Regions from separate parts of the Pseudomonas sp. MYb327 genome, predicted to be linked through region 1. Evidence: riboswitches for the same ligand, from Rfam matches in the RefSeq annotation. Region 1 holds a riboswitch; the other holds the start of a gene.

Region 1 (16,063 bases):
ACCAACCACGGATTCCGGCACCACCGCCACCCCTTGCCCCAGGGAAACCAAAGCAATCACCGCCACCAACCCACCCGGTTGCGCCCCGAGTTTCGGCACAAAATTGCCCTGCGCGGCTATTTGCAAAGTGCCCACGACTTGTTCGGGAAGGATGAAATTTTCATTCTGCAAATGCGCTGAATGGATCACCGGCAGGCGGTTCAGCCACGAATCCACCGGCAGCGCCAAAACAAAACCCTCGTCGTTCAGGCGCACGCTCTCTACGCCCTCGGGTAACGCCAGGGGGCAGCGGATGTAACCCAAATCGAAGCGCCCTTCGAGGATCATGTTCGGCAGGCTGGCCATGGGGCTTTCCCGCACATTGAGGCTGACATCAGGGTATTGCGCGGCAAAACCCTGCACCTGCTTCTGCAGCAGTCCCGAGTAAACCGCCGAGGCAACGTAGCCGAGTTCAATATGACCGATGTCACCACGACCGGCGCGTTGGGCATTGCGCTGCGCCGACTCGAACTGCCGCACCGTGGCCTCGGCTTCGATCAACAGTGCCGCGCCGGCCTCGGTCAGGCTGACGTCCCGCGTCTGGCGCACAAATAGGCGTGTACCCAACTCCGCTTCCATGTCCTGGATCTGCCGGGTCAAGGTCGGTGGTGCGATGCCCAATTGCTCGGCGGCGCGCGTGAAGTTGCGGTGCCGTGCGACAGCCAGGAAATAACGAAAGTGGCGAATATCCATCGGTGCATTAGCTCAAAGGTAATGAAGTGACGATGTGCGTCTAACAAAGGAACTGTCAGCCAGCGATAAGCTGCACGAAACCTCACAGTAGAGAACCCTTGCCATGTCCGTCAAACCCAAGGTAAGTCCGCGCCTGACCTTGCTCACCGCCTCTGCCGTGTGCTCCCTGATTGTGCTCGACACCAACATCGTCGCCGTTACCTTACCCAGCATCGCTCGCGACCTCGGGGCGAATTTTGCTGACATCGAATGGGTAGTCAGCGCCTACATGCTGGCCTTCGCCGCGTTGCTGCTGCCCGCTGGCAGCCTGGCCGACCGTTTTGGCCGGCAGAAAACCCTGATGTGGGGCCTGGGCATTTTCATCCTCGCTTCCATCGGTTGCGGGGCTGCGCCGAACGCCTTGTTCCTCGACATCGCCCGGTCCATCAAGGGCGTTGGCGCGGCGTTGCTGCTGACTTCGGCGCTGGCTTCCATTGGGCATACCTTCCACGATGAAGTGGAGCGCGCCAAAGCCTGGGCGTTCTGGGGCGGCTGCATGGGCGTCGCGATGACCGCTGCGCCGACCTTGGGCGGTCTGATTACCGAATACATCGGCTGGCGCTGGATTTTCTACCTCAACCTCCCCGTTGGACTGTTCCTGATGTTCATGGTCTGGCGCGCGGTACCGGAATCCCGTGATGCCCAGGCGGCGCGTCTCGACCCGTGGGGCAGCCTCGCTTTCAGCGCCAGTTTGTTGTGCCTGATTTGGGGCTTGATCGAAGCCAACCGCATCGGCTGGAACAATCCTGTGACCTACGCCCGCCTGATCGGTGGCGCCATGCTGCTGGGGTTGTTTGTGGTGATCGAGCGCCTGCAACAGCGGCCGATGATCGACCTGCAATTGTTCAAACATCCACGTTTCATCGGCGCCCTGCTCGGCATGTTTTCCTACGCCGCGTGCGCCCAGGTGATGATGACCATGCTGCCGTTCTACTTGCAGAACGGTTTGGGCTTTACCGCCATTTCTGCGGGGTTGGGCATGCTGCCGTTTGCCGTGACCATGCTGATTTTCCCGCGCATCGGCGCTCGGCTTGCGGGGCGCGTGAGACCGGGCAACATGATGGCCATCGGGTTGACCCTGGTTGGCAGCGGTAATCTGCTCAGCGCCTGGGCAGTCAACAGCGGTGGTTACCTGCCATTTGCCCTGGCCATTGCAGTCACCGGTGCCGGTGCCGGGTTGCTCAATGGCGATACCCAAAAGAACATCATGGCCTGCGTGCCTCGTGCACGTACCGGCATGGCGTCGGGCATGAGCACGACCATGCGCTTCAGTGCGGTGATGCTGGCCATCGGCGTGTACGGTGCCCTGCTCGCCAGCCACACCGAACAACAGTTGCATAACGGTCTTTCGAGCCACGGCGTTGCATTGCTTGAGCAAACACAGGGCATCGCCTCACGGGTGGTGGCCGGTGACATGAATGCGGCACTCGACCTGGTGCCTGAGGCGGCTCGCACGATGGTCGAACCGCTGGCCCGGCAAGCGTTCGTCGCGGGTTTCAGCCTGTTGCTGTGGGTCGCTGGACTGGCCGGATTGTTGGGGGCGCTGGTAGTGGGCACGCTGATGCGCAATCCAATTCCGGCTCAACCGCCAGCCCTAGTGCTTGAATGACGCCAACACGCGCTCGGCGTTCGCATCGCAAGCCATGCCTTCAGGCCTTGCCGCGATGTTTTCGATCAAGCCGAGCAACTGCGCTTTGCTTTGAGCCAAATGCAGTTGCATGGCTTCGATCTGATCAACCTTGTGTTCGAGACTTGCAATCAACTCGTCGTGCTTGAACGCGCCTGTGACCGTGTCCGGCAACAACCGCTTCAGCTCTTCCAGGCTAAAGCCGGCCTGCTGGGCGCACTGGATGATTTGCAGGGTTTGCAGCACCTGCTGCGGATAACGCCGGTAACCGTTGGGCAAGCGCTCGACCTGCGGCAGCAAGCCCTGAGCCTCGTAGAAGCGAATTCGCGACGCCGACAACCCGCTCAACTGCACCAATTTTCCTATCTGCATCGCCGCCTCGTTTGTCTGCTTGACATTAAAGTTAACTTTAAGCTTAGCCTCTGCTCTTCGCAGATGAGGAGTCAAGCATGTCGCCCTTCCAAGCCTTGAATTTACCCAACGGTCAGACCATCGGTAATCGTATTGCCAAAGCCGCGCTGGAAGAGAACCTCGCCGACGGTAACCAGGCGCCGGGCCAAGCATTGTTTCGCCTGTATCAGGCCTGGGCTGAAGGCGAAACCGGTCTGCTGTTGACCGGCAACGTGATGATCGACCGCCGGGCCATGACCGGTCCTGGTGGCGTCGCGCTGGAGGATGATCGCGATCTGCAGCGCTTTCGCCAATGGGCCGCCATTGGCCGCGCCGGTGGCGCGCAGTTCTGGATGCAGATCAATCATCCCGGCCGGCAGACCATGGCCAACCTCGGCCAGCAAGCCTTGGCACCCTCTGCCGTGGCGATGGACCTGGGGGCGTTTTCAAAAATGTTCGCCGAACCCAAACCCATGACTGAGGCCAATATCGAAGACGTGATCCAACGCTTCGCCACCACTGCCACGCTGGCAGAGAAAGCCGGATTCACCGGCGTGCAAATCCATGCTGCGCACGGCTACCTGATCAGCCAGTTCCTCTCGCCGTTGACCAATCGCCGGACCGACCGCTGGGGCGGCTCGCTCGAAAATCGCGCCCGTTTGCTGCTGGCGGTGGTCAGCGCCGTACGCAACGCCGTGTCGCCGCAGTTCTGCGTTTCGGTGAAGCTCAACTCGGCAGACTTCCAGCGCGGTGGATTCGACGCCGACGATGCTCGCCAGGTGATCGAGTGGCTTAACGATCACCCCATCGACCTGCTGGAACTCTCCGGCGGCAGCTACGAAGCGCCGGCGATGCAAGGCGAGGCCCGCGACGGCCGGACCCTGGCGCGCGAGGCGTATTTTCTGGAACTGGCCGGTGAACTGGCCGGCGTGGCACGCATGCCGGTGATGGTGACGGGCGGGATTCGGCGGCTGGCAGTGGTCGAGCAAGTGCTCGACAGCGGCATCGCCATGGCCGGCATCGGCACGGCGCTCGCCATTGAGCCGCAGTTGGTCAATCGATGGCGCAAAGGCCAGAACAGTCAGCCGCAGCTGCCGCCGATACGCTGGAAGCGTAAAACGCTGGCGTCGCTGGCGAGCATGGCGGTGGTGCGGTTCCAGATGCATCGTTTGAGTCGTGGACGCAAGACATGGCCGCAAGTCTCGGCGATTTGGGCGTTGATTGTAGATCGCGTGTACGTCGCCAAGCGCACCCGGCAGTATCGGGCGGCGATGGGTAAGTAACGCAAAATCGATGGCGACCGTTATGCCGTCATCGCGAGCAGGCTCGCTCCCACAGGGCTTGTCCGGTGTTGATGAAATCTTCGTTTCACACGGATCACTCTGGGAGTGAGCCTGCTCGCGATGAGGTCCGCTCAGACAACGACTCACTCACGCCGGTAGCAGCTCGTCGATATGCTGATATTGCGACTGCAACTGCAACGCCAACACCTTGCTGCGCCCGAGGCGAATCGGCCCGCGTTCGATGTCGATCACGAGTCCCGGACAATCGAGCGCGGGCAACGTCGGCCAGTCTTTCAAGCGGCCATCGGTCACCACCAACATCCGTTGCTGCTCCGCCGGAAAACGCTTTTGCCGCACGGCAAGCCAGCGCCCCGCTTCACTCAACGCCGCCAACAACGGTGTGCCACCACCCGCGCCGAGCCCGTCGAGCCAATGGCGCAAACCGCTCGACGCCTGCAACCCTTGCACCTGCCACTTCGGCACGGCACCGCTGGCAGTCAGCAATGCCAGGCGCGCACGCTGTCGATAGGCGTCATCGAATAACTGCGCCAGCAAGCCTTTGGCGTCGCTCAAAGCCTGATGGCGACGGGTTGAAGCCGAGGCATCGACGATCACCAGCCACAGTTCATGGGCCGAGCGCGTACGCAGGTGGTACAGCAGGTCGTCGCGTTGACGTGGCCGGCCATTGAGTAACGTACCCGACCAATTCACCGAGCCGCTGCGCGCAGCGTGACGTGTGCCCTGTTTGCCGTGTTCCAGCCGTCCGGCGCGGGGTCTGGCATTCGCCCCCGCGTCAGATCGAGGGCGAATGCCTAGGGCTTTTTTGGCCAGCTCGGCACTTCGCGTCGTGCTCCGACCGGCAGCGCTTGGGCGGGCATATCGCCCCATTGGCCCTGGCCTTCGCTCGGGTTTGGATTTTGGCTGGACTGGGACGGCTGTTGTTGAGGTGCCGGCGCCGTGTGTTCGCGACGACGATGACGCAAGGCGAACTCGGCGACCGCATCAATATCTTCGTCGCTAATGGATGTGGCGCCGCGCCAGGCGGCATGGGCTCGCGCCGCGCGCAGCCAGACCAGGTCGGCGCGCAAGCCATCGACACCGGCGGCAAAGCAGCGCTCGGCAATCTGCGCCAGCGCTTCATCGTCGAGGGGAATACTCGCCAAAAGGCTGCGCGCATTCTGGCAGCGCTCACGCAACGACTGCTGCTGGCTCTCCCACTCGGTGCAGAATCGTTGCGGGTCACTGTCGAAATCCAGACGCCGACGGATGATTTGCCCGCGCTCGGCCGGGGCCGTGTGACCACCAAGGGCGACGTTCAGACCAAAGCGATCGAGCAGTTGCGGACGCAACTCACCCTCTTCCGGATTCATGGTGCCGATCAATACGAACTTCGCCGAATGCCGATGGGAAATGCCGTCGCGCTCCACCAGATTGATGCCGCTGGCCGCCACGTCGAGCAGCAGATCGACGAGGTGATCCGGCAGCAAATTCACTTCATCGACGTAGAGCACACCGCCGTCCGCCTTGGCCAACACACCGGGGGAAAATTGCGCGCGACCTTCGCTGAGGGCGGCGTCGAGGTCGAGTGTGCCGACCAGACGCTCTTCGGTAGCGCCCAAGGGCAAGGTGACGAACTGACCGCTCGCCAGCAGGTCCGCCAGGCCACGGGCCAGGGTCGACTTGGCCATGCCGCGCGGGCCTTCGATCAGCACGCCGCCGATCTTCGGGTCGATGGCGGTGAGGTACAAGGCGAGTTTCAAATCGTCGGCGCCGACCACGGCGGAAAGCGGGAAATGGGGGATGTCGGTCATCTTCAATACTCAATCATGGTCGGGGTAAATACACGTTCCCCTGTGGGAGCGAGCCTGCTCGCTCCCACAGGGGTGTTGCATCAGCTGTCTTCTTCTATATCCAGCAACAGATTTTCCAGTGCTTCGCGGTACTCGCCCGGGTCCTTCCACATCCCTCGCTGCTGCGCTTCGAGCATGCGTTCTGTCATGTCGCGCAGGGCGTGGGGATTGTGCTCGCGCACGAAGTCTCGGGTGTTCGGATCAAGCAAATAAGCGTCCGCCAACAACGCGTACTGGTGATCGTCGATCAACTGCGTGGTGGCGTCGAACGCGAACAGGTTGTCGACCGTCGCCGCCATCTCGAACGCGCCTTTGTAGCCGTGACGCTTGACCCCGTCGATCCACTTTGGATTAGCTGCCCGTGAGCGAATGACCCGGTTCAACTCTTCCTTCAACGTGCGGATCTTCGGCAAGTCTGGCTGACTGTGATCGCCGTGATAACTGGCCGCTGCTGCACCGCTGAGGCTTTCCACCGCCGCGAGCATACCGCCCTGGAACTGGTAATAGTCGTTGGAATCGAGCAGATCATGTTCGCGGTTATCCTGGTTCTGCAGCACCGCTTGTACCTGGCTCAGGCGTTGAGAAAACTGCTCGCGGGCCGCGGTGCCTTCGTCGGCACCACCGTAGGCGTAACCACCCCAGTTCAAATAAACCTCGGCCAGATCCTCGCGACTCTGCCACAGCCGACCATCAATGGTGCCCTGCACGCCCGCACCATACGCACCGGGCTTGGCACCGAAGATGCGCCAACCAGCCTGACGCCGCGCTGTCTCTTCATCGAGCCCCGATTGCAGCAACGCTTCGCGCTCGGCGCGGACCTTGGCTGCCAGCGGGTTGAAATCGTCCGGTTCGTCCAGCGCGGCGACCGCTTGCACGGCGGCGTCGAACAGGCGAATCAGGTTGGCAAAGGCATCGCGGAAGAAACCCGACACACGCAAGGTCACGTCCACTCGCGGACGGTCGAGCAGACTCAGCGGCAGAATTTCAAAATCGTCGACCCGTTGACTGCCCGTCGCCCACACCGGACGCACGCCCATCAGCGCCATGGCCTGGGCAATGTCGTCACCGCCCGTACGCATGGTCGCCGTGCCCCACACCGACAAACCCAGCTGGCGCAGATGGTCGCCATGGTCTTGCAGATGACGCTCGAGAATCAGGTTGGCCGACTGGAAACCGATGCGCCATGCGGTGGTGGTTGGCAGGTTGCGCACGTCCACCGAATAGAAGTTGCGCCCGGTGGGCAGTACGTCCAGGCGACCGCGACTGGGGGCTCCGCTGGGGCCGGCCGGGACGAAACGGCCGCGTAGCGCGTCGAGCAGACCGCGCATTTCTGCGGGGCCGCAGGCGTCCAGTCGCGGCGCGACCACTTCGCGCAAGTTGTCGAGGATGGCGCTCACTTCAGACCAACTCGCCTCCTGTGGGAGCGAGCCTGCTCGCGAAAGCGCTGTGTCAGTTGAGATTGATGTAGCTGACACTCCATCGCGAGCAGGCTCGCTCCCACAGAAGATCAGTTGTGTGGCAAACAGCTCCAGGCGTTCGCGGGTGTCGCCGGTGGTACGCCACGGCTCATCGCTGATCGACAGCAAAGCGTCCGGGCGCGGCCCTGTCCACGGCTCGGCCAGTGCACAATCCAGCGGATCGAAGCCCAGCACGAACGCCTTGGCCAGCGCCCGCAGCAGACTCGATTGCGCCCCCCGGCCATCGCCGCGAGGTATGCGCAACAGCGCGAGCAAGGTGTCGGTGCGCAATCGCCCCACCGGTGACTCGCCAAACACGTGCAGACCATCGCGGATCTGCGACTCTTTCAAGTCGCACAGGTACGTGTCCAGGCGCGGCAGCCAGATCGCCGCATCGGCATCGCTGTCGAGTTTTTCGTCCATTTGCAGCTCGCGGTCGATGTGCGTGTCGCGCACCAGTTGCAGGATGTCGCGCTGCAATTCCCGAGCGCGTCGAGGATCGAGCAATTGCGCTTCGTAATATTCGTCGGCCAGCAACTCAAGGTTGCGCAGCGGGCCGTAGGTTTCGGCGCGGGTCAGCGGCGGCATCAGGTGGTCGATGATCACCGCTTGGGTACGGCGTTTGGCCTGGGCGCCCTCGCCCGGGTCGTTGACGATAAATGGATAGATGTTCGGCAGCGGCCCGAGCAGTGCGTCCGGCCAGCAATTTTCGGAGAGCCCGACACCTTTGCCCGGCAGCCACTCGAGATTGCCGTGCTTGCCGACGTGGATCACGCCGTGGGCGCCGTAGGTGTTGCGTAACCAAAAATAGAACGCCAGATAGCCGTGGGGCGGGACCAGGTCCGGATCGTGATACACCGCGCTCGGATCCACCTGATAGCCCCGCGCCGGTTGAATGCCGACGAAGGTCAGGCCCAAGCGCAACCCGGCGATCATCATCCGCCCGCCTCGGCACATCGGATCGCTGTCGGGCGTGCCCCAGCGCTCCGACACCGCTTGGCGGTTGGCTTCGGGCAAGGCGTTGAACATCAGCAGATAGTCGTCCATCGCCAGGCTTTGCTGGCATGGACGCTGGTCGATTGTGTCGAGGTCGTTGCTGACGCCACCGAGCAACTGCTGGATCAACGCCGTGCCGCTTTCCGGCAAATCGCCCGGCAGCGGATACCCTTCGATATGCAACGCACGCAGAATATTCAGCGCCGCCGCCGGGGTGTCGAGGCCCACGCCGTTGCCGATGCGACCATCGCGGGTCGGGTAGTTGGCGAGGATCAGCGCAACGCGCTTTTCAGCATTCGGCAGCCGCGCCAGATCAATCCAGCGCCGCGCCAGTTCGGCGACGAAATCCATGCGTTCCGGTTGCGGCCGGTAGCACACCACGTCTGACTGACTGCGCTCGCTGCGCCAGGCCAGATCCTTGAAGCTGATCGGGCGGCTGATGATCCTTCCGTCCAGCTCCGGCAGTGCAATATGCATCGCCAGATCACGAGGGCCGAGGCCCTGTTCGCTGGCGCGCCAACCGGGTTCGTTGTCCTGGGCGCAAATCGCCTGGATCACAGGGATATTGCGCCGAAACGGTCGCAGATGCGGCGCTTCGGGGCTGGATTGGGCGAAACCCGTGGTATTCAAAATCACCGAAGCTGATGTTTCATCCAGCCAATCCTCGACCATCGACAGGCAGCCGGGTTCTTTCAAACTGGCGAGGGCAATGGGCAACGGGTTGAGCCCCGCCGCCAACAAACGCTGGCAGAAAACATCGATAAAAGCCGTGTTCGCCGCCTGCAAATGCGAGCGGTAAAACAGCACCGCCGCCACCGGTTGGTCAACCTGCCAGTCGGCTTGCCAATCTTGCAGTGTCGCCGGGCTTCTTTGCGGATGGTAAATCGCCGTGCGCGGCAGGGTTTGCGGCTCGGCCCAGGGGTAGTCGCGATCCAGCCAGCGATTGGCCAGGCAACGGAAAAAGTCGAGGGCGTTGCCCATGCCGCCCTGTCGCAGGAATTGCCAAAGCCGATCGCGTTCTTCGGCGGGAACAGTGCTGAGGTCGCTGAGTTCCGGATCCGGACGATCATCGCCCGGCACCAGAATCAGTTGCACTCCGCGCTGTGACAATTCCACCAACCGCTCGACGCCGTAACGCCAATAGGCGATGCCGCCGTGCAGCGAAATCAAGATGACCTTCGCGTGGCGCAGCACTTCGTCGATGTACAGATCGACCGACGCATGGTTCTGCACCTGCATCGGGTTGGCCAGGCGCACGCTCGGGTAATCGTCGGGCAATTGCTGCGCCGCTTCGGCGAGCAGCGCCAGGCTGGAATCGCCGCTGCACAGGATCACCAGCTCGGCGGGGGTTTGTCCAAGGTCGGCAATGTTGTCATCCGACACGAAACCGCCGGGCTGGGTCCTGAGCAGGTGCATGACTTACACGCTGAGCGCGGCGCGCAATTGCGCTTCGAGCAACGCGGCATCCAGTGCCTGGCCGATCAACACCAGACGCGTCGTGCGTGCTTCTTCAGCGCCCCACTGACGGTCGAAGTGTTTGTCGAAACGCGTGCCCACACCCTGGATCAGCAGGCGCATCGGCTTGCTCGGGATCGCGGCGAAACCCTTGACGCGCAGGATGCCGTGCTGGACCACCAATTGGGTCAGCGCGTCCATCAACAGGCTTTCGTCGGATGCCGGCAGTTCGATGGAAATGGAATCGAACGCGTCGTGATCGTGGTCATCATGATCGTCATCGTCGTGGTGATGATCGTGATGGCTGTGGCGGCTATCGATGTGTTCTTCGGAACCGGCGCCGAGGCCGATCAGTACGTCCAGTGGCAAGCGACCGCTGCTGGCTTCGATTACCTTCACTGCCGGCGGCAATTCTTCGGCAACTTCCAGGCGTACACGGGCCAGGTCTTCGGGGCTGATCAGGTCGGCCTTGTTGAGGATCACCAAATCGGCGCTGGACAGTTGGTCGGCGAACAGCTCGTGCAGCGGTGATTCGTGATCCAGATTCGGGTCGAGTTTGCGCTGAGCGTCGACTTGATCCGGGAATGCGGCGAAAGTGCCGGCGGCCACGGCCGGGCTGTCGACCACGGTGATCACCGCGTCAACGGTGCAGGCGCTGCGGATTTCCGGCCACTGGAAGGCCTGGACCAGCGGTTTTGGCAGGGCCAGGCCGGAAGTTTCGATGAGGATGTGGTCGAGGTCGCCACGACGGGCCACCAGTTCGCGCATCACCGGGAAGAACTCTTCCTGGACGGTGCAGCACAGGCAGCCGTTGGCCAGTTCATAGACGCGGCCGTTGGCTTCTTCTTCGGTGCAACCGATGGAGCACTGCTTGAGGATTTCGCCGTCGATGCCCAGCTCGCCGAACTCGTTGACGATCACCGCGATTCGACGGCCCTGGGTGTTGTCGAGCATGTGCCGCAGCAAGGTGGTTTTGCCCGAGCCGAGGAAGCCGGTAACGATGGTGACGGGGAGTTTGGCCAGTGTTTTCATCGGATGCCCTTTGGCAAGGTGGCGGGCATTCGGGACGAGAACCGGCAACGCACAAGCGCGCCAGAAGCGTTCGCCACCGGATCACCCCGCCCGGTTGTAGTGAGAATCTGTATCGAGGCAGGTCTCCTGGCTGACGGTGTGCCAGTCACTTGACTGGCGTTCGCTGCGCCTTCCCGCGGGCTCAAGGCTTGAGCGTGCAGTGGCGTGGCAGCGAACATCACCGTTCACAGTTGCGGGGGCAGCCGCGGCATTGACCGCGTTCCCTTCTTAGCTTCGACAAACGCCGAAGAACCTCGAAAGCGCAAGGCTACGCATCGTATTGGGGCGGGTCAATGTCCGTGAGGCGCCCAACCTCCCCTGTGCCGCAAACGAGAACCCTTGCCAATTGACGCCCGCCCCTCGCCCATGCTCTCCTACGCACCTTGTTACGGGTGCCCTTCACAGGGTGAAACGGGAAACCGGTGAATCATGTGCTTTACTCAAAGCCATGTCAGTCCGGTGCTGCCCCCGCAACGGTAAGCGAGCGAAGCGTCAGATCCACTGTGCCATTGCGGCATGGGAAGGTGATGCTTGCAGGTCAAGGCTAACGCCTGCGCCCCTCGTGAGCCCGGAGACCGGCCCGCAACACAAAGTGACCAATACGATCACTGAATCAACAAACCCGCGGTGGGCGGGCGCTGTTCGAACCTCTGCGCGCTCGGTCGTGCCGGGTTCTGCTCGCGCTCTTATTCCCCCGCTGACAGCACAAAGGGAAGCGCCATGTCGATCATCAGCAGCACCGGCCACAGCACCACCGCCAGCAGCACCACTACCCTCACTCAACGCCTGACCGCCGCCATTTGTGCGTCGATCCTCGGTGCGTGCCTGGTGTATTTTGCCGGTTTCTCGCACATCGAAGCAGTCCACAACGCTGCCCACGATACGCGCCACAGCGCCGCGTTCCCATGCCATTGAGACCTGCCGACATGATCAAGCGTATTGCGCAAACTGCAGGTTTCACCGGTCTGTTGGCCGCCCTGCTGCTCACCCTGCTGCAAAGTCTCTGGGTGTCTCCGCTGATTTCACAAGCCGAAACCTACGAGAAATCGGAACCCGCCGCGGTTGAAGTCCACGAACATGCCGCTGGAGTCGCGGCTCACACCCACGATGCCGAAGCCTGGGCGCCGGAAGACGGCTGGCAGCGCGTGCTGTCGACCACCGGTGGCAACCTGGTGGTGGCTGTCGGCTTCGCCCTGATGCTCGCCGGTCTCTACACCTTGCGCGCGCCAACCAAAACTTCTCAAGGCCTGCTCTGGGGCCTGGCCGGTTACGCAACTTTCGTGCTGGCGCCGACGCTTGGCTTACCGCCTGAACTGCCAGGCACCGCCGCTGCCGATCTGGCACAGCGACAAATCTGGTGGATCGGTACGGCTTCCTCCACCGCTGTCGGCATTGCACTGATCGTATTCAGCCGCCACTGGCTGATGAAACTCTTCGGCGTGGCGATCCTCGCCGTTCCTCACGTGATTGGCGCGCCGCAACCGGAGGTGCATTCGATGCTCGCCCCGGAAGCCCTTGAAGCGCAGTTCAAAATCGCTTCGCAGTTGACCAACGTGGCATTCTGGCTGGCCTTGGGCCTGATCAGCGCCTGGTTGTTCCGCCGCAAAAGCGATGGTCCATACCACGCATGACGGATCCCGGCACAGCGCCGACCCTGGTGGTCGGCCTGGGCTGCCAACGAGGCTGTCCCGTCAGCACGCTACGAGCGTTGCTTGATCAGGCACTGCAAGCGCACCAAATAGACATCCATGAAATCACGGCCCTGGCGAGTATCGACTTGAAGCGTGATGAGCCGGCCCTGATAGAACTCGCTGAGCAGCTTGGTCTGGAAGTGATGTATTTCAGTAGCGCACAGTTAGCCGGTTATCAGCCGCAACTTAGCCATCATTCGGACATCGCGTTCGAGCGCACGGGCTGCTATGGCGTGGCGGAAAGTGCCGCGCTGGCCCTGGCTGAACAGCTTGATAATGCACCGGCGAAACTGCTCATCCGGCGACAAAAATACGCCCAGGCCACTCTGGCATTGGCTGGCGCGGCATAAAATCCCCGATAATCCGCGCATTCAATCATGAGCAATCTTCATCTGAAGCCTTGCCCAGCCCCTTTTTTCTCACAGGAACCGACGATGACCGTCTACTTTATTGGCGCAGGTCCCGGCGACCCGGAACTGATCACCGTCAAGGGTCAACGGCTGATTCGCAGCTGCCCGGTGATCATCTATGCCGGCTCGCTGGTCCCCGCCGCCGTGCTCGAAGGGCATCGCGCCGAACAGGTGGTCAACAGCGCCGAACTGCACCTGGAACAGATCATCGAATTGATCAAGACCGCCCACGACAACGGCCAGGACGTGGCGCGCGTGCATTCTGGCGATCCGAGCCTGTATGGCGCCATCGGCGAGCAGATTCGCTACCTGCGCGAACTCGGCATTCCTTTTGAAATCATTCCTGGCGTGACCGCGACGGCGGCCTGCGCGGCGCTGTTGGGCGCGGAACTGACGTTGCCGGACGTGTCACAGAGCGTGATCCTGACCCGCTACGCCGACAAAACCGCAATGCCGACTGGAGAAGAACTGGGCAACCTGGCGCAGCACGGGGCGACCATGGCGATTCATCTGGGGGTCAATCATCTGGAGAAAATTCTGGTTGAATTGCTGCCGCATTACGGCGCGGACTGCCCGATTGCGGTGATTCATCGGGCGACATGGCCGGATCAGGATTGGGTGGTAGGGACGCTTGAGGACATTGCCGAAAAGGTCGAGGCCAAGGGGTTTAGGCGTACCGCGTTAATATTGGTGGGCCGGGTGCTGGGCAGTGATCACTTCAGTGAGTCGTCGCTTTATCGTGCGGGGCATGCTCATTTGTATCGCCCTTAGGCCCTTATCGCTGGCAAGCCAGCTCCTACAGTTGACCGCGTTTCACTGTAGGAGCTGGCTTGCCAGCGATAGGGCCAGTGAATTTCACCCATAAAAAAACGGCACTCACGGGTGCCGTTTTTTATGCTCGCAGCGAACACCTTAGTAATAGGCGTTTTCTTTCTGCGTGTGGTCGGTCACGTCCCGCACACCCTTCAGCTCAGGAATACGCTCGAGCAACGTGCGCTCGATGCCTTCCTTGAGGGTCACGTCTGCCTGGCCACAGCCCTGGCAACCGCCGCCGAACTGCAGAACGGCGATGCCGTCCTCAACCACATCGATCAGGCTGACCTGACCGCCGTGGCTGGCCAGCCCCGGGTTGATCTCGGTTTGCAGGTAGTAGTTGATACGCTCGTTGACCGGGCTGTCGGCATTGACCATTGGTACTTTGGCGTTAGGTGCCTTGATGGTCAGTTGGCCGCCCATGCGGTCGGTGGCGTAGTCGACAACGGCATCGTCCAGGAAAGCTTCGCTGAAATGGTCGATGTACGCGGTGAAGCTTTTCAGCCCCAACGCCGTGTCTTCAGGTTTTTCTTCGCCCGGCTTGCAGTAGGCAATGCAGGTTTCGGCGTACTGGGTGCCAGGCTGGGTGATAAAGACGCGGATTCCGATACCCGGGGTGTTCTGCTTGGAGAGCAGATCAGCCAGGTAATCGTGGGCGGCGTCGGTGATGGTAATAGCGGTCATGGAAACTCCTCGCAGGCTTGGGCGCAGTTTACGCCAATCATCGCGCCGGACAAAGTCCTAGTATTTTTGTCGGGAAAGAACCGGAACTGGCTCATCCTTCGCTTCACCGTCAATCCAGTCTTTAAGCCACCGATAGCTGCATTTTTCCACCCATTCGTAACTTGCCCACGATCCCAACCCGATGGTCGCCACACAGATCGCGAACATCACGTAGGGATTTATCCCATAGCGCTGTGCGATGAAACCGCCCGCAGACAATACCAGGACGTGCATCAGGTACACCGAGTAGGAACAATCGCCGAGCAACTTGAACAATCTGTTGTTCGCGAAAAACCGCTCGAGCGACATGCAAGCCAGGACCAGCACCGCACTCGGCAGGCCCCAGGCCAGCAACCGTGGCTGCGGAGCCGCGTGGTAGATCACCATCAACGCGCCGACGATGCCCAGCAACGGCAGCCAGAGTCTGGGTTTGATCCAGCCACGGCGGTAGATCATCCCGATGGCGATCCCCAGTAAAAACTCGTAAACGATATCCGAGCGATAAAACTCGCTGACCCAGCCATATCCGGTCCACGCCTGACACACCGCAAACAGCAGCGCTGCGACGACCAGCAACCGGACCTGCAGGCGAAACAGCAGCGCCCAGGCAAACAGCACGTAGAACAGCATTTCGTAGTTGAGCGTCCAGCCGACATTTAGCGTCGGATAAATGCCGTAGCCACCAGGATTTTGCGTAGGAATAAACAACAACGACAGCAAGAAATGCGACCAGTCGACCGTCTGATCCGGCAACACGGGCTTGGCGAACACGACCAGCAGGGCCATCAGCACCGTATACAACCAGTACGCCGGGACAATGCGAAACAGTCGATACAGCAGAAAGCGGCCAGGCGGGAGCGACTTGCTTTCAGTGGACAGGAAAATCACCAGCCCGCTAATGACGAAGAAGATGTCGACGCCCACCGCGCCCTTGTCGATGAACATCTGCCCCACTGGCCCGCGAGCGTGAAAGTCGAAGAAAATCTGCATGAAATGGTGGCAAACCACCGTCCAGGCCGCGAGCGCGCGAAGCGCCTGCACTGAAATCAACATCGATGGCCCTCCCGATAACTCGACTCACCCCAATCCCTTTATTGGAGCTGGCTCGCCGGCGATGGCGCCATCCCAGTCAACATTGATGGCTATCGCGGGCAAGCCAGCTCCTACAGGATTGGCGGTGCCTATAGAGTCCGACACCGGGTCATCGTCAATCGATCAAAGATTCTCGTAGCGGTTCATGTCCAGCACGCCCTCTTCCACCGGGTCGGTTTCATGGATATAGCGGCTCAGGTCATGGAAATACTGCCAGAACTGCGGATGGCTGCGCCGCACGCCCCAGCGCTCGACGATTTTCTCGAAGCGGACCGCGTCCGTGGCGTTTTCCATCGCATCCACAAACTCTGGCACCTGCTCGGCGGGGATGTTGAAGATGAAGTTCGGGTAACTGCTCAGAACACCCGGGAAAATGGTGAGCGTATCCAGCCCAGGTTGGTACCGCAGCGACTCGCCGATCAGAAACGCCACGT
Region 2 (16,063 bases), 830 kb from region 1:
TTGACGCTTCGCTGGACATTACCACCCCTGAGTCCGTGGATTTCTCGGTTACTCATCAGCTGGACGACCAGTGGACCCTCTATGCAGGCAGCACCTGGACTCGCTGGAGCCGCCTGAAAGAAATTTCCGTCGAAAACGAAGGCGTTCCTGCCCTTCTGGCCGCACGCGGCTTCGGCACCATCACTGAAGAGCAGAACTGGCATGACACCTGGGCTCACGCTATCGGTGCTTCGTACCAACTGAACAAGCAGTGGGTGCTGCGTACAGGCCTGTCGGTTGACCAGTCGCCAACCAACAACGAAAACCGCTCCCCACGCATCCCGACTGGCGATCGCAAGATTTTCAGCCTGGGCGCCGGCTGGAGCCCGACCGACGACCTGACCATCGACGTGGCGTACTCGTACCTGCGTGAAGAGTCGGTCAAGGTCAACGACGACAATGACCGTCAGAATTACAGCGCCAAGTATGAAAACTGGGCGAACGGTTTCGGTATCGGTGCGACCTACCGCTTCTGATGATTCATGGCGAGCCTGAACCACTTGCCATCTGAATCAAAAAAAAGCCCCGCTCTCTTGCACAGAGGCGGGGCTTCTTTGTGGGCCTCGATCAGGGCGCTGCGGCCAATGGTGGTGAAGCTAGGGCCTTTTCCACCGCCGCAATGAAGTCCGGATCATCAGGCTTGGTCAGGCTGGAAAAACTGGCGATCACCTTGCCTTGACGGTCGACCACGTACTTGTAGAAATTCCACTTCGGCGCGGCGCTTTGCTCGGCGAGCACCTTGAACAGATGGGTCGCATCATCGCCACGGACTTTCTGCGGCTCGATCATGGTGAACGTTACGCCGTAGTTCACGTAACAGACCTTGGCTGTCTCGGCACCGTCCCTGGACTCCTGCTTGAAGTCGTTGGACGGCACACCGATCACCTCCAGCCCCTGCCCCTTGTAACGCTGATTCAGCGCCTCAAGGCTTTTGAACTGCGGTGCAAAGCCACAGAAGCTGGCGGTATTGACCACCACCAACGGCTTGCCGATGAAGCGCTGGCACAAGTCGATGGATTCATTGGCGCGCAACTTGGGCAACGAGCCTTGTAACAGCGCCGGGCATTCCGCCGCTTGAGCCAATCCGGTCAACGCTACCAGTAACGCGGGAACTGCCAGCCAGCGTATCAGCATGTCGGTGCTTCCTTGGATCATCGTGTGAAATCCACGTTACTCGCCCTAACATCCTGCTAGCAAGCACCCATGCCCAATTGCATCAGCGCCAACCCGCCCTGGTGCCACCCCCACCAGGCCAGCACAAGGAGCAAGGCACAGACGGCCAAAACGGTGATTCGCGGCCAGAGACTGTTCATATCGCGCTCATTTGGTTTTGCAGGCGTGCCACCGGCGTTTCACGCACCGGCCAGTTCAATGCGGCGGCCATCAGGCTCAAGAGAATCGCTACCTGCCAAATCAAGTCATAGCTCCCGGTGCGGTCGTACACCACCCCGCCCAACCAGCCGCCAAGGAACGAGCCGAGCTGGTGGAACAGGAAAACAATTCCACCGAGCATGGACAGGTTTCGCACCCCGAACAAGGTTGCCACCGTGCCGTTGGTCAAGGGCACTGTCGACAGCCACAGGAAACCCATGGCCATCCCGAACAGGTACGCCGTAGTCGTGGTTACCGGCGCCCACAGAAACAGGCCGATCACCACCGCCCGCAGCAGGTATAAACCGGTGAGCAACCGCGGCTTCGACATGCGTCCGCCGAGCCAGCCTGCGGTGTAGGTCCCGAAGATATTGAACAAGCCGATCAGCGCCAGCACCGTCGTACCCACCGTCGCCGGCAAATGTTGATCCACCAGGTACGCAGGCAAATGCACGCCGATAAACACCACCTGGAAACCGCAGACAAAAAAGCCGAACGCCAACAGCCAGAATCCCGAATGGGAGCAGGCCTCGCGCAGTGCTTCGGACAGCGTTTGCTCATGACCAAGCACCGGCAGCGGCTTGTCCTTGAGCATGCTTACCAGCGGCACGATCAGCGCCACCAGCAGCCCCAGGGCGAGCAATGCCGCCGACCAACCGAGCCAGCCGATCAACCCTAGCGTACCGGGTAACATGGCGAACTGGCCGAACGAACCGGCAGCGCTGGCAATGCCCATGCCCATGCTGCGTTTTTCCGGCGGCACTGCGCGCCCGACTACGCCGAGGATCACCGAAAACGATGTACCGGACAGGCCGATACCGATCAACAGCCCGGCGCTCAGTGACAGGGTCACCGCCGAATCGGACAAGCCCATGAACACCAGGCCCAGGGCGTATAGGACGCCACCGATCAGCACCACTTTCGCCGCGCCGAAGCGGTCGGCCAGCGCTCCAGTGAACGGCTGCGCCAGACCCCAGATCAGGTTCTGCAAGGCGATGGCGAAGGCAAACACTTCCCGCCCCCAGCCAAACTCGGCACTCATCGGCGCCAGGAACAGGCCGAAGCCATGCCGCACACCCAGAGACAACGCAAGGATCAGCGCACTCCCCAACAAAACCCAGCCGCACGTACGCCACATCGATGTCATTCTTATTCTCCCGGCGCGGGTATATACCCGCTTAAGATCGAACAAACCGGCATCAAGCCAGTTCGTCCAGCAACTTCAACAACGTTTCACGTTTTTCGGCGCCCAGGCGATCAACCAATCGCTGCTGCGCCGCTTCCCATGCCGGCAAGGCTGCTTTCAGGCGCTCGGCACCGGCATTCGTCAGCCGCACGATGCGATTGCGCATGTCTTCGCCCTCGACCAGCATCACCAGACCTTCGCCCTCCAGTACGCGTAAATTGCGTCCCAGAGTGCTTCGATCCAGCCCCATCGCTTCGGCCAGGGTGGAAATGCTCGGCTGATCCAGGCGCTGTAAATTGCACAGCAAAGAATACTGCGCAACGTTGATCCCGAAGCCGTCGAGAGCGCCGTCGTAATGTCTGCTGACGCCGCGAGCGGCGCGACGCAGGTTGATGCATAAACATTGGGAATCGAGCATGGTGCGTGTATATACCCGCGAGTGTGTTAAATCAAGTTACAGGATCGCAGAAAAATCAAAAGATCGCCAAACCCACCAGCACCGCCATCTCCAGCAATTCCAGCAACGCCCCCGCCGTATCACCTGTCGTCCCGCCCAGCCGCCGAAGCATGACCTGGCGCAACCAGACAAACACTACCGTCGCCAGCACCAGCGCCAACACGCCACCAAAACCGGCGATCAACACACAAATCACCGCACTGCCGACCAGTACCTGCTTGCCCGCCAATCGCGGCAAATGATCGGCCAGCGCCTGCCCCAAACCACCGGCACGCACATAGGGCGTGGTCAGGAACAACCCCAGCAACGCACTGCGACCGAGCAATGGCACGATGATCAGCGCCACGGCGTATTGCTGTTCGATCAAGGCCAGCAATGCAGCGAACTTGAGCAGCAACACCAGCACCAGCGTAACCACCGCGATCGGCCCGCTGCGAGGGTCTTTCATGATGGTCAAGGTGCGTTCACGATCACCGAATCCACCCAGCCACGCATCAGCGCTGTCGGCCAGGCCATCCAGGTGCAACGCGCCGCTGAGCAACACCCAAACCGTCAACAACAGCGCCGCGTGCAACATCAATGGCGTACCCATCAGCAGCCAGTTCAGCGCCCACAAAATCCCGCCGAACAACAAACCCACCAGCGGATAAAACAACAGCGACCGCCCCAACTCCTTCGGCGCTGGCATGCCTGGCAGACGAATCGGCAGGCTGCTCAGGAATTGCAGGGCGATCCAGAACGGCAACATGATCAGAACGCTTCCTTAAGCAAACCGCCGGGCTCGACCGACAACGAGAACAGCGCACCATGCCGCACCTCAACGTTGAGCAATTGCTCACGTGGCAACCCGCGCGCTTGTGCCAGCAACAAACGCATGACCCCGCCATGGCTGATCAGCAGCACCCGCTCGCCCGCATAGGCCGCCTGCAAACGCGTCACCGCTGCCAATACCCGTGCGGAAAATGCAGTGACGGGCTCGCCCTGAGGTGGCGTAAATGAATAGGGATCAGCCCAAAATAAACCCAAGGCTTCGGCATCCGTTTCCATTAACTTGGCCGTACTCTGCCCTTCCCACGCGCCGAAATGCAGCTCTTGCAGGTCTTTATTCAACTCCACCGGCAGGCCCAGTTTCTCGGCAAGTTCTTCAGCGAATCTTGCACAGCGCTGCAATGGCGAGCTGACCAGCCGATCCCACGGCCCCTGCTCCGCCACTGCCGCACGCATCTGCTGCCAACCGATGTCGGTCAATGCATCGTCGAGGCTGCCGCGCAGACCTCCCCCGAGCTCGGTTTCGCCGTGGCGCAGCAGATCCAGGCGCAAGGTCATGCCGGACGATCCGCCACCGCCGCTTCGGCGAACGTCGCCATCTGCCCGTGCAGATCACAGGCCAGACGCAGCAATGGCACGGCCAACGCAGCACCGCTACCCTCGCCCAGGCGCAAGCCGAGGTCGAGCAAAGGTTCGGCGTTCAAGGTTTCCAGTACATGACGATGACCGGGTTCAGCACCGCGATGGCCGAACAGCAACCACTGCCGGCACTCAGGATTCAAGCGCACCGCCACCAGCGCCGCGACGCTGCAAATGAAGCCGTCGACCAATACCGCGACACCTTCCTGGGCGCAGGCCAGGTAAGCACCGACCAACGCCGCGATTTCAAAACCACCAAGGTTGAACAAAGTCTGCAAAGCATCGCCACGCTGAGCGCCGTGCAAAGCCAATCCACGTTCGATCACCAGCGCCTTATGACTGACACCCGCGGCATTCAGCCCGGTGCCCGGTCCGGTCAAATGCATCACCGGACAATCCAGCAAAGCACAGGCCAGAGCGCTGGCCGCCGTGGTGTTGCCGATGCCCATTTCGCCACCGATGAACAACTGCGCACCCGCTACGATTGCGCGTTGTGCGCTGTCGCGGCCAGCCTGTAGCGCCCTCTCACCTTGAGCAGCCGTCATGGCCGGACCGTTCACAAAGTTTGCCGTGCCGGGTCCGACATTCAGATGCCGCACGCCCGGCAGGTTCAACGACGGCGTAACGGTACCGAGATCAACCACTTCAAGGGAGGCTCCCAACTGCCGCGCCAGAACACTGATCGCCGCACCGCCGTTGACGAAGTTGAGCAGCATTTGCCCGGTGACTTCCTGGGGAAACGCCGACACCCCTTCAGCGACCACACCGTGGTCACCGGCAAAAATCGCGATCCACACCTGATCAAGGCTCGGCTTGACCCGTCCCTGCAATCCCGCCAACTGCACCGCTACCGATTCAAGACGACCGAGGGAGCCAGCCGGTTTGGTCAGTTGCTGTTGGCGGGCTTCGGCCTGTTCGACGGCTTGGGCATTGATCGGCTTGCACGGGTTCAGCCACCAGGATTGGCTCATAACGCAGTTCCTTTCAAAGTCAGAGGCAGGCCGGCGACGGTCAGGACGACTCGCTGACAGCGCTCGGCAAGAGCTTGATGCAGCCAACCGGCTTCATCGACATAACGGCGAGTCAATTCGCCCAGCGGCACGACACCCATTCCGGTTTCGTTGCTGACAAAAATAATTTCACCCGGCAACGACGCCAGGCACTCCAGCAACGCCTCGCGTTCGGCGACCAGGCGCTCTGTATCGTCGAGCATCAGCAGATTGGTCAGCCAGAGGGTCAGGCAATCCACCAACAGGCAGCGATCGGCGCTGGCGTTCTCGCGCAGGACCCGGGCCAGCTCAAGCGGTTCTTCGATCAATGCCCATTCGGCGGGACGGCGGGCGCGGTGATGGGCGACCCGGTCGTTCATTTCGCCGTCCAGGGGCTGGCTGGTGGCGATGTAGATCACTTGGTGTTGACTGTCCAAAGCCAGCTTTTCAGCCAGGCGACTTTTGCCGGAGCGGGCGCCGCCGAGGATCAGTTGGAGCATGGTTCATTCCTTTAAATGTGCGGTGAGGCCAACAAAACCAGCCTAAAACCCACAGAGCTCACGCAGTAGTGAGGTATCCAGATGCGTCTCCACCAGATCCGCCAACCGCTCGATATCGCGCTCGCGCAACCCGTGGTAATCGACGTCCTGCACATCCCGCAAACCCGCCCAGCGCAACAGCGCACTGCATGCTGCCGGGGATTCAAATAGGCCATGCAGGTAAGTACCGAAAATCTGTCCATCAACACTCTGCGCACCGTCGCAGCGACCGTCATCCAGCTGCACGGCAGCGTTTTCCAATGCCGGTCCGGTGGTGACGCCGGCATGGATTTCATAGCCACTGACTTCAGCATTCTCCAGCGCCAGACGTCCGCGCACGTTGCGCAGTTGCTTCTCTTCTTCCAGTTGCGTTGCAAACGCCAACAACCCCAACCCCGCGCTCGAACCTGGCGCTCCTTCAAGCCCCAGCGGATCGTGCACGTGTTCGCCGAGCATTTGCAGGCCGCCGCAGATGCCGAGCACTTTTCCGCCGTAGCGCAAATGCCGGGAGATCGCGGTATCCCAGCCGTTGGCCCGCAGATACGCGAGATCACTGCGCACGCTTTTCGAGCCGGGAAGAATGATCAGGTCGGCCGGTGGAATCGCCTGGCCGGGGCCGACAAATTGCAGGTCCACTTGTGGATGCAAACGCAGCGGATCGAAATCGGTGTGGTTGCTGATGCGCGGCAGCACCGGCACCACCACTTTAAGCACTTGATCGGCCTTGTCAGTCTGGCGCTGATCAATGCCGTCCTCAGCCTCCAGATGCAGATCCATCACATACGGCAACACGCCGATCACCGGTTTGCCGGTGCGGTCCTCCAACCAATCGAGACCGGGTTGCAGCAAGGCGATATCGCCGCGAAAACGGTTGATGATGAAACCCTTGACCCGCGCCTGCTCGCTCGGCGACAGCAGCTCCAAAGTACCCACCAGATGTGCGAACACCCCGCCGCGATTGATATCGGCGATTAGCACCACCGGGCAATCCACCGCTTCGGCAAAGCCCATGTTGGCGATGTCGCCAGCGCGCAGATTGATCTCCGCGGGCGAGCCCGCCCCTTCCACCATCACCACCGGATACGCTGCACTCAACCGTTCGTGGGAGGCCAGTACCGCTTGCATGGCGATGGTTTTGTAGTCGTGATAAGCGACGGCGTTCATGGTCGTGACGGCACGGCCATGGATGATCACCTGGGCGCCGGTATCGCTGTTGGGTTTGAGCAGCACCGGGTTCATGTCGGTATGCGGTTCAAGGAAAGCGGCCTGGGCCTGCACGGCTTGCGCACGTCCGATCTCGCCGCCATCGGCCGTCACCGCACTGTTGAGCGCCATGTTCTGCGGTTTGAACGGCACCACACTGACGCCCTGGCGCGTGACCCAACGGCACAGCGCCGTCACCAGCGTACTTTTACCGGCGTCGGAGGTGGTGCCCTGCACCATCAACGTGGTCATGGGTTTTCCTTGCTGAAGGCTTCAAGTGCGGCGGTCAGGCGAGTCCAATCAGCCTCATCGCCAGGCAAGCCGAAACGCAGGCTGCTGTTCTGCGTGAACAACCGCAGCAGGATGCCGCGCCGGGCCATGAATTCGTGCAACGCCTCGGCGCGCTCGGTGATCAGCCACTGGAACAAGGCGCAACCGCCTTGGGGTTTGAAACCGTATTGTTCCAGCAACGACGCCAGTCGCTCGCTGGCTTCTTCGGTGCGCACGCGTTGCTGCGCCTGCCCTTCGGTATCGCGCAGGCAAGCTTGCCCCAGAACCCGGGTCGGGCCGCTGACCGCCCATGGTCCTACTTGCTCAGCGAGCAACTTGAGCAACTTGCGCTCAGCCAGTACAAAACCGAGGCGAACCCCGGCCAGGCCGAAGAACTTGCCAAACGAACGCAGCACGATCAATCCGACCTGATGGGCAAACGGCGCCACGCTGAGTTGCGGCGTGTTGTCCATGAAGGCTTCGTCGACCACCAGCCAGCCTCCGCGCTGGGCCAGCCGCGCATGCCATTCAAGCAACCGCGCCGGGGGCAGATTCAGGCCGGTGGGATTGTTCGGGTTGACCACCACCAGCACATCGAAGCTGTCGATATAAAAGTCGACCTCCTGCTCCAGCACTTCGCGCACGATGTAGCCATTGCGGCGCCAGGCTTCGGCATGTTCGGCGTAACAGGGCGACAGCACCCCAACCTTGCCCGCCCGACGCAAACGCGGCAGCAACTGGATGGCCATTTGCGAACCAGCCACCGGCAGCGCCTGCAATGTGCCGTAGTAATCGCAGGCGACCTGTTCCAGACCGTCATCGGTTTCCGGCAAACGCGCCCAGGCCCGCAACGGAATATCCGGAACCGGAAATGGCCAGGGCGCGAGGCCGCTGGACAGGTCAAGCCAATCGGCTTCCTCGATGCCGTATTCGAGCGCGGCCTTGCGCAACCGTCCGCCGTGCTCAAGCATAAAATTCAGCCCCCACGCAGAGAATCAGCAGCCATAACCATACGCCGCGCTGGACCAATTGCCAGCCACGGTCAATGGAATCGGCGTCCGCTGGCACGCCTTCACCGAGTTGTGGACGTACATGCAATTCACCGTGATAAATCGCCGGCCCACCCAACTCGACGCCCAGTGCACCGGCCCCCGCCGCCATCACCGGCCCCGCATTCGGGCTGTCCCAGGTCGGTCCCTGACTACGCCAGCATTTGAGCGCCAGGCGGGTTTTTCCCAGTAGCGCGTAAGTCAACGCCACTAGCCGCGCAGGGATGTAATTGAGTACGTCGTCGATCTTCGCCGCCGCCCAGCCGAAACGCTCGAAGCGTTCATTCCGATAACCCCACATCGCGTCCAGGGTGTTGCTCAAACGGTAGAGCACCACGCCAGGCGCGCCAGCCACGGCGAACCAGAACAGCGCGGCGAACACGGCGTCGCTGCCGTTTTCCAGTACCGACTCAGTGGCGGCCCGGGCGACTTCGGTTTTATCCAGTTCGCTGGTCTGGCGACTGACCAGGTAACCGACGCGGGTACGCGCTTCGTCCAGATCATCACTGCGCAAGGCCTTGGCCACGGGTTCGACGTGCTCGCCGAGGCTGCGCATGCCGAGGGCGCAATAGAGCGCGAGAATTTCGACGACCCAGCCCACGTATGGCGTCCAGGAAAAGGCCGTGGCCAGCAAGGTCAGCGGCACCACCGCCATCACCCACGCGGTGACCCCGTGACTGCGCCAGCCGCGCCCTCCCCCGTTGAATCGTTGCTCGATGCGCTCGGCAAATCGGCCGAACGCCACCAGCGGATGCCAGCGCTTGGGTTCACCCAGCAGCGCATCCAGCGCCACGGCGGCGACACTCAACAACGCCACACTCATGGACGCACTCCCCAATAATTTTCATACAACAACTCACTAAGCGGACGCGCCTGCGCCCAGCCTTCAAGTACCAACATTGGTGCTGGATAAAACTCTGTCACTGGCCCCAGGCACAGAACGGCCAACGGTTTGGCGCCGGCGGGCAACCCGAGCAAATCGGCCAGCGCTTGCGGTTCGAACAGCGAAACCCAGCCCATCCCCAACCCTTCGGCACGGGACGCCAGCCAGAGGTTCTGGATCGCGCAGGACAACGACGCCAAGTCCATTTCGGGCAAGGTTCGACGGCCGAAAATATGCTGTTCGCGATCCTCCATCAGCGCAGCGACCAGCACTTCGGCGCAGTCATTGATGCCCTCGACCTTGAGCTGCATGAATTCGTCGGTGCGCTCGCCGAGGGCTTCGGCGGTGCGGATGCGCTCTTCTTCCACCAGCGCCTGAATCTCGCCGCGCAGGGTGCGGTCGCTGATGCGGATGAAGCGCCAGGGCTGCATCAGGCCAACGCTGGGGGCCTGATGCGCGGCTTCGAGCAGGCGGCGCAACAGTTCGGGCTCGACCGTGCCGCCGCTGAAGTGGCGCATGTCGCGGCGTTCACCGATGGCGCGATAAACCGCTGCGCGCTCGGCTTCGGAAAAGGCGTTGTCGGTCATGGCCCGTTCGCTGGCAAGCCAGCTCCCACAAGGGATTGCATTTCTTCAGGTATTACACCGCCCACTGCGGGAGCTGGCTTGCCAGCGATAGCGGTTTCCAGATCAGGTGCAAAAAGCGCGGCAACCGCAGACGGATTGGACGGAAAATAGAAGTGCACGTACGAAGCCGTCATCCGCCCCTCACGATAAACCGCCTCCGCCCCACGCCCGCCGTTAGGACTCAAGCCCCGAGCAATCGGCACGAGCTCGGTCGTAGTCAGCGAATGATGATAGGTGTGCCCGCGCAACGAACCTTCCGGCAGTTCCACCGCTTGCAGCGCCAATGCAGCCAGACGCTTCTGCATCACCGCATCACCGGCCAGCAAACCGACCAGTTCCGCACGCGTACCTTCAACATCGGTCAACGAATCGAGCAAATAAAGCATGCCGCCACACTCGGCCAGCAACGGCTTGCCGGCAGCATGGTGCGCGCGGATCGCCTCAAGCATCGCCGTGTTTTGCGACAGCGCGACATGGTGCAATTCCGGATAGCCGCCCGGCAGATACAAGCTGTCGGCCTCCGGCAAACCAGCGTCGCGGATCGGCGAGAAGAACGACAGTTCGGCGCCCATCTCCCGCAGCAAATCCAGGCTGGCGCCATAGGTGAAGGCAAACGCTTCGTCACGGGCCACGGCAATGCGCACACCGCTCAGTAGAGGTTCGACGTCGATCACATCCGGCGCGCCGAATTCCACCGCAGGCGGCAGCGCAACCTCGCAACTGCTGGCCAACGCTTCGGCCGCTGCATCGAGACGCACGTCGAGATCATTCAACTCGCTGGCCTGAACCAGTCCGAGATGGCGGCTGGGCAATTCGATTCCGGTTTCCCGGGACAACGCGCCGTACCAGCGCAGTCCTTCGGTCAGACTGCCTTCGAGCAATTGCGCGTGACGCACGGTGCCCACGCGGTTGGCCAACACGCCGGCAAACGGCAAGTCGGACTGATAGCGCGCCAGGCCCAGGGCCAGCGCACCAAAGGTCTGTGCCATGGCGGTGCCGTCGATCACACCGAGCACCGGCACGCCAAAGTGCCGCGCCAGGTCAGCGCTGGACGGCGTGCCGTCGAACAGACCCATGACGCCTTCGATCAGAATCAAGTCAGCTTCAGCGGCGGCTTCCCACAACAGTCGGCGACTTTCCTGCTCGCCGACCATCCACATGTCCAGTTGATACACCGGCGCTCCGCTGGCGCGCTCGAGAATCATCGGGTCGAGAAAGTCCGGGCCGCACTTGAACACGCGAACCTTGCGCCCCTGATTGCGATGCAAACGGGCCAGTGCGGCGGTGACCGTAGTCTTGCCCTGACCAGACGCCGGCGCGGCGATCAATACCGCCGGGCAATGACGAGGTTGATTCACAGCTCCACGCCTTTTTGCGCTTTGATCCCGGCCTGAAAAGCGTGCTTGATCATGCCCATTTCAGTGACGGTGTCGGCCAATTCGATCATTTCCGGCTTGGCGCCACGACCGGTGACCACCACGTGCTGCATCGGCGGTCGCGCCTGCAAATCGCTGAGCACTTGGTCCAGATCCAGATAGCCGTGCTTGAGGGCGATGTTCAATTCGTCCAGTACCACCAGGCCGATGGACGGATCGCGCAGCAATTGCTGTGATACCGCCCACGCCGCTTCGGCGGCGGCGATGTCGCGCTGGCGATCCTGGGTTTCCCAAGTGAAGCCCTCGCCCATCACATGAAAACGCACTTGTTCTGGAAAACGTCGGAAGAACAACTCTTCGCCCGTACTGTTGCGCCCCTTGATGAACTGCACCACGCCGCAGTGCATGCCATGGCCCATTGCGCGGGCGAGCATGCCGAACGCCGAACTGCTCTTGCCTTTGCCGTTGCCGGTCAGCACCAACAACAGGCCGCATTCATTCGGAGAGTTGGCGATGCGTTCGTCGATCACGGCTTTTTTGCGCAGCATGCGCGCCAGGTGACGTTCGTCACGATCAGGGGTATCAGTCATGGGGGAGCTCTCCGTTGAGGCTGGATAACGGCGGGCAGGCACAAGAAAAGACGGCAAGAAGCCTGGCATCGCCCACCGTGATGCCGCTTGGATGGATCAGGCCGGTCTCCGGGCTCATGAGCGGCGTTGGCCTGGCTGCGCGCCTTCCCATGTCAGTCGACACAGTGGCTCAAGGCGCAGCCTTTCACTCATTTACCGTTGCGGGGGCAGCGCCGGGATCATGAGTTTCATCGATTGAAAACGCTCACTCACCGGCTTCCCTGTTTCACTCTGTCGACCCAAGCCACAGAGCACCTGAAACAAGCCGCGAAGGTTAGAGGGTTGGGGGTGGAGCGTCAATTGAAGACGGGACTCGAGAGCGAATAACTGCCGTTGATCAACAAACTGACGGCAATCTTGTGCCACACTCGAAGCAGTGATATCAAAGAGCCATAACCTTAAACATAATAACAAGAGTAAGCCCCATGCAAGGCATGATCATCAGCAATCCGAAGCTGGAATTCCTGCGCCCTGCGCTGGAACGCTGGTTTGACTGTATCGACCGCTACAACGCCGTGCGCGGCGACAATGAAACGCCTTACTGGATGGATGAAAAAGCCAACCTCGGCCTGCTCTCCGCTGCCGCGTGGGCGGCAGAGATGATCACCCTGCAACAATCGCCCACCCGCAAACAGATCGAAGAAGGCGAACGCAACGGCCGCGCCGATCTATTCATCGCCACACCCGACGCCAAGGCCTGGCTTCAAACCACGCAACGCTGGCCACGGGTCAACAGCTTGAACCTGACCCAGGCGTTGCTCGATGTCACCAGCGACGCCAGGAAGATCAGCTACGCCAGCGACCTGAAACTCGGCTGCCTGTTCGTTGCCCCGCAAAAAACCCAGCACGGCGCCACCCCGGAAGAACTTCAAGACATGGTCGATGACCTGCAAAAGGAGCACACCTGCGCCGTGGCCTGGTATTTCCCCTACGCCTACCGCAAATTGCGCAACGAAGGTGGCAACTACCACCCCGGCATTGCCGTACTGTTCAAGGAAGCTCGCGGCTGACGGTTGAACCATCGCGCATCCTCGCTTCTCTATTGATTAGGTCACAGCATTCATAGGGAAGATCAGTATGCGCAAGCCCCAGCTCGTTCTCGTTATCGCGCTCGCCGGAGGGCTCGCCGCTTGCGGTGAAACCTCCAGCCTGCAAGTCTCCGACGGCACCGGCCCGTCGCCCAAGTTGCCAGAACCGAACAAGACACTGGTCCCGACAGTGAACATCGCCGCGGCCATCGGCTGGCCGGAGGGCGCAAAACCCGTCGCCGCTGCCGGCACGCAAGTGGCAGCGTTTGCCGACGGCCTTGATCACCCGCGCTGGCTCTATGTACTGCCCAACGGTGATGTGCTGGTGGCCGAAACCAACGCCCCGCCCAAACCCGATGACGGCAAAGGCATCAAGGGCTGGGTCATGAAGAAAGTCATGGGGCGCGCCGGCGCGGCTGTTCCCAGCCCGAATCGCATTACGCTGCTGCGAGACAAGGATCACGACGGCATCGCGGAAACTCGCACGGTGTTCTTGGAAAACCTCAACTCGCCCTTCGGCATGACCCTCGTGGGCAATGACCTGTACGTTGCCGATACCGATCGCCTGTTGCGCTTCCACTATGAAGACGGTGACACGGCGATCAAGTCGCAGCCCATCAAAGTGGTCGACTTGCCGGGTGGAACGCTGAATCACCACTGGACCAAAAACGTTATTGCCAGCAAGGACGGTAGCAAGCTCTATGTCACGGTAGGCTCCAACAGTAACGTCGGAGAAAACGGCCTGGACCAGGAAGAAGGTCGCGCGGCGATCTGGGAAGTGGATCGCGCCACGGGCAACCACCGGATCTTCGCTTCCGGGATTCGCAATCCGAACGGCTTGGCGTGGGAGCCCTCCAGCGGCGCGTTGTGGACAGCCGTGAATGAGCGGGACGAAATCGGCAGTGACCTGGTGCCCGACTACATCACCTCAGTGAAGGACGGCGGATTTTACGGCTGGCCTTTCAGTTACTACGGCCAGCACGTCGACGTTCGTGTCGAACCGCAACAACCGGAGATGGTGGCCAAGGCGATTGCCCCGGACTATGCCGTCGGCCCGCACACCGCCTCATTGGGGCTGACGTTTGCCGAAGGCAATAAACTGCCGACGCAATTCAAGGAAGGCGCCTTCATCGGCCAGCACGGTTCCTGGAATCGCAAACCGCACAGTGGCTACAAAGTGATTTTCGTACCGTTCAGTGCCGGCAAACCGACCGGGCAGCCGGTTGATGTGCTTACCGGTTTCCTTAATGACGAGGAAAAAGCCATGGGCCGGCCGGTGGGCGTGGTAATTGATCAGCAGGGAGATTTGTTGGTGGCAGATGATGTGGGGAACAAGGTGTGGCGCGTGTCAGCGGTTAAGTAAACGTCAAAAGATCGCAGCCTTCGGCGCTCCTGCAGGATGCATGCAATCCCTGTAGGAGCTGCCGAAGGATGCGATCTTTAGCGCTTGCGGCAAAGTGTTAACCCATCCCCCAACGGCAACAGCGACAGATCCACCCGCACATCATCCTTCAAGGCACGATTGAGTGCCTGGATCGCGCGGGTATCGGCGCTCTCGGGATTTTCCTCAAGCACCCGACCACTCCACAGGGTGTTATCGAATACCGCCAGGCCACCCACGCGCAACAAGCGCAGCGCATGCTCAAGATAGGTCGGGTAATTAGCCTTATCCGCGTCGATGAACACCAAGTCGAATTGTCCGCCCTGCCCTTGCTGTTCAATCTCGGCGAGCGTTTCCAGCGCGGGCGCCAGACGCAGATCGATTCGCTCGGCCAGACCGGCCTCCTGCCAATAACGAAGCGCCGTTGCGTTGTAGTCACCAGGGATGTCACAGCAGATCAGTGAACCACTTTCAGGCAATGCCGCCGCCATACAAAGGGCGCTGTAGCCAGTGAAGGTGCCGATTTCCAGCACACGCCTGGCGCCAATGAGCTTTACCAGTAATTCGAGAAATTGCCCTTGCTCCGGCGCTACTTGCCAACGCGCCATGGGCAGCGCCTGGGTTTCGTCACGCAATCGCTTGAGCAGCGGCGTTTCGCGCAAGGACACATCAAGCAGGTAGTGATAGAGCGAATCGTCGAGATTGAGCGTGCGAGCGGTCATGACGACAACCTCTGGCTCTTACGGATTACGCGCCAGGTGCTCCGGTTGCAGGACCCGCTTGGCGCTCAGGTAGGCTTTCTGCCAATACGCCTTGGACAAGCTGTCGAGCTTGACCGTGCCACCGGTGGCCGGAGCATGGACGAAACGCCCTTCACCCACGTAGATGCCGGCATGACTGACCTGGGAGCCGCCATTGGTGGCGAAGAAGATCAGGTCGCCGGTTTGCAGGCCTTCCTTGCCGACGCTGGCGGCTTGCATGGTGATCATCTCGCGCGTGGTGCGCGGCAAGGAAATACCGGCGACATCTCGGTAGACGTAACCGATCAGGCCACTGCAATCGAACCCGGAATCCGGTGTGTTTCCACCCCAGCGATAAGGCGTACCCACCAGGCCCAACGCACGGAAAAGTACGTCTTCCGCTTCAGGCGAAAAGGCTTGGGAAGGACCGAACACGATAGGCGCGCGAACCACCGGCGCAGGAGGCGGTGTGCGACTGGCGCAAGCGCTGAGCAGCGCGGCGAAGAGCATGAGTGTGAGGCGGGCCGACATCGTCATAAGCAGAACATCCTGATCTGGCTGCGGCTTTTTCTGCGGGGAGCGCAGAAAAGAAAACCGCCTGCGCGTGACGCAGGCGGTTTGCCATCATTAATAGATCAAGATTCTAGCTGCTACGCGGCAAACTTCAAGTAAGACTTTAAGTTCACCTTACAAATTGTCCGCTTACTTGCGAGCGGTGACGATTGGAGACGCCCCGGGTGCCATCGCGAGAGCGCGCTTGGCTTCGATGAAGGTCTTGCTCCAGTAGCTGTCGCCCAGGCTATCGATTCGCACACCACCGCTGCGGCGGCTGCTGGAATGAATGAACTGGTTGTCGCCCAGGTAGATCCCGGCGTGACTGACGCGACCGC

Evidence for each region. A riboswitch is a leader RNA that binds a small molecule or an ion and turns the genes downstream of it on or off. The one in region 1 is predicted to bind cobalamin.
Region 2: linked by a shared signal. The riboswitch ahead of cobO (cob(I)yrinic acid a,c-diamide adenosyltransferase) and the one ahead of cobW (cobalamin biosynthesis protein CobW) in region 1 are both predicted to bind cobalamin.

What each region holds. Positions count from the first base shown of each region.
Region 1 is NZ_CP159258.1:1,640,343-1,656,405, reverse strand. It holds gene ABVN21_RS07460 (LysR substrate-binding domain-containing protein) at 1-732, opposite strand, end outside; gene ABVN21_RS07455 (MFS transporter) at 836-2,380, shown strand; gene ABVN21_RS07450 (MerR family transcriptional regulator) at 2,366-2,770, opposite strand; gene ABVN21_RS07445 (NADH:flavin oxidoreductase/NADH oxidase family protein) at 2,848-4,071, shown strand; gene ABVN21_RS07440 (VWA domain-containing protein) at 4,219-4,782, opposite strand; gene ABVN21_RS07435 (ATP-binding protein) at 4,884-5,882, opposite strand; gene cobN (cobaltochelatase subunit CobN) at 5,963-9,790, opposite strand; gene cobW (cobalamin biosynthesis protein CobW) at 9,794-10,861, opposite strand; cobalamin riboswitch at 10,960-11,172, opposite strand; cobalamin riboswitch at 11,274-11,499, shown strand; gene ABVN21_RS07420 (CbtB-domain containing protein) at 11,621-11,815, shown strand; gene ABVN21_RS07415 (CbtA family protein) at 11,827-12,531, shown strand; gene ABVN21_RS07410 (cobalamin biosynthesis protein) at 12,528-12,941, shown strand; gene cobM (precorrin-4 C(11)-methyltransferase) at 13,026-13,772, shown strand; gene nfuA (Fe-S biogenesis protein NfuA) at 13,914-14,498, opposite strand; gene ABVN21_RS07395 (acyltransferase) at 14,556-15,590, opposite strand; gene ABVN21_RS07390 (fatty acid cis/trans isomerase) at 15,753-16,063, opposite strand, start outside.
Region 2 is NZ_CP159258.1:805,517-821,579, reverse strand. It holds gene ABVN21_RS03760 (outer membrane protein transport protein) at 1-515, shown strand, start outside; gene ABVN21_RS03755 (glutathione peroxidase) at 607-1,173, opposite strand; gene ABVN21_RS03750 (hypothetical protein) at 1,230-1,352, opposite strand; gene ABVN21_RS03745 (MFS transporter) at 1,349-2,557, opposite strand; gene ABVN21_RS03740 (MarR family transcriptional regulator) at 2,610-3,014, opposite strand; gene ABVN21_RS03735 (adenosylcobinamide-GDP ribazoletransferase) at 3,070-3,801, opposite strand; gene cobC (alpha-ribazole phosphatase family protein) at 3,804-4,379, opposite strand; gene cobT (nicotinate-nucleotide--dimethylbenzimidazole phosphoribosyltransferase) at 4,376-5,431, opposite strand; gene cobU (bifunctional adenosylcobinamide kinase/adenosylcobinamide-phosphate guanylyltransferase) at 5,428-5,949, opposite strand; gene ABVN21_RS03715 (cobyric acid synthase) at 5,992-7,443, opposite strand; gene cobD (threonine-phosphate decarboxylase CobD) at 7,440-8,432, opposite strand; gene cbiB (adenosylcobinamide-phosphate synthase CbiB) at 8,425-9,333, opposite strand; gene bluB (5,6-dimethylbenzimidazole synthase) at 9,330-9,980, opposite strand; gene ABVN21_RS03695 (cobyrinate a,c-diamide synthase) at 9,977-11,377, opposite strand; gene cobO (cob(I)yrinic acid a,c-diamide adenosyltransferase) at 11,374-11,985, opposite strand; cobalamin riboswitch at 12,067-12,298, opposite strand; gene ABVN21_RS03685 (hypothetical protein) at 12,450-13,034, shown strand; gene ABVN21_RS03680 (sorbosone dehydrogenase family protein) at 13,102-14,415, shown strand; gene ABVN21_RS03675 (class I SAM-dependent methyltransferase) at 14,493-15,155, opposite strand; gene ABVN21_RS03670 (C40 family peptidase) at 15,174-15,710, opposite strand; gene ABVN21_RS03665 (NlpC/P60 family protein) at 15,876-16,063, opposite strand, start outside.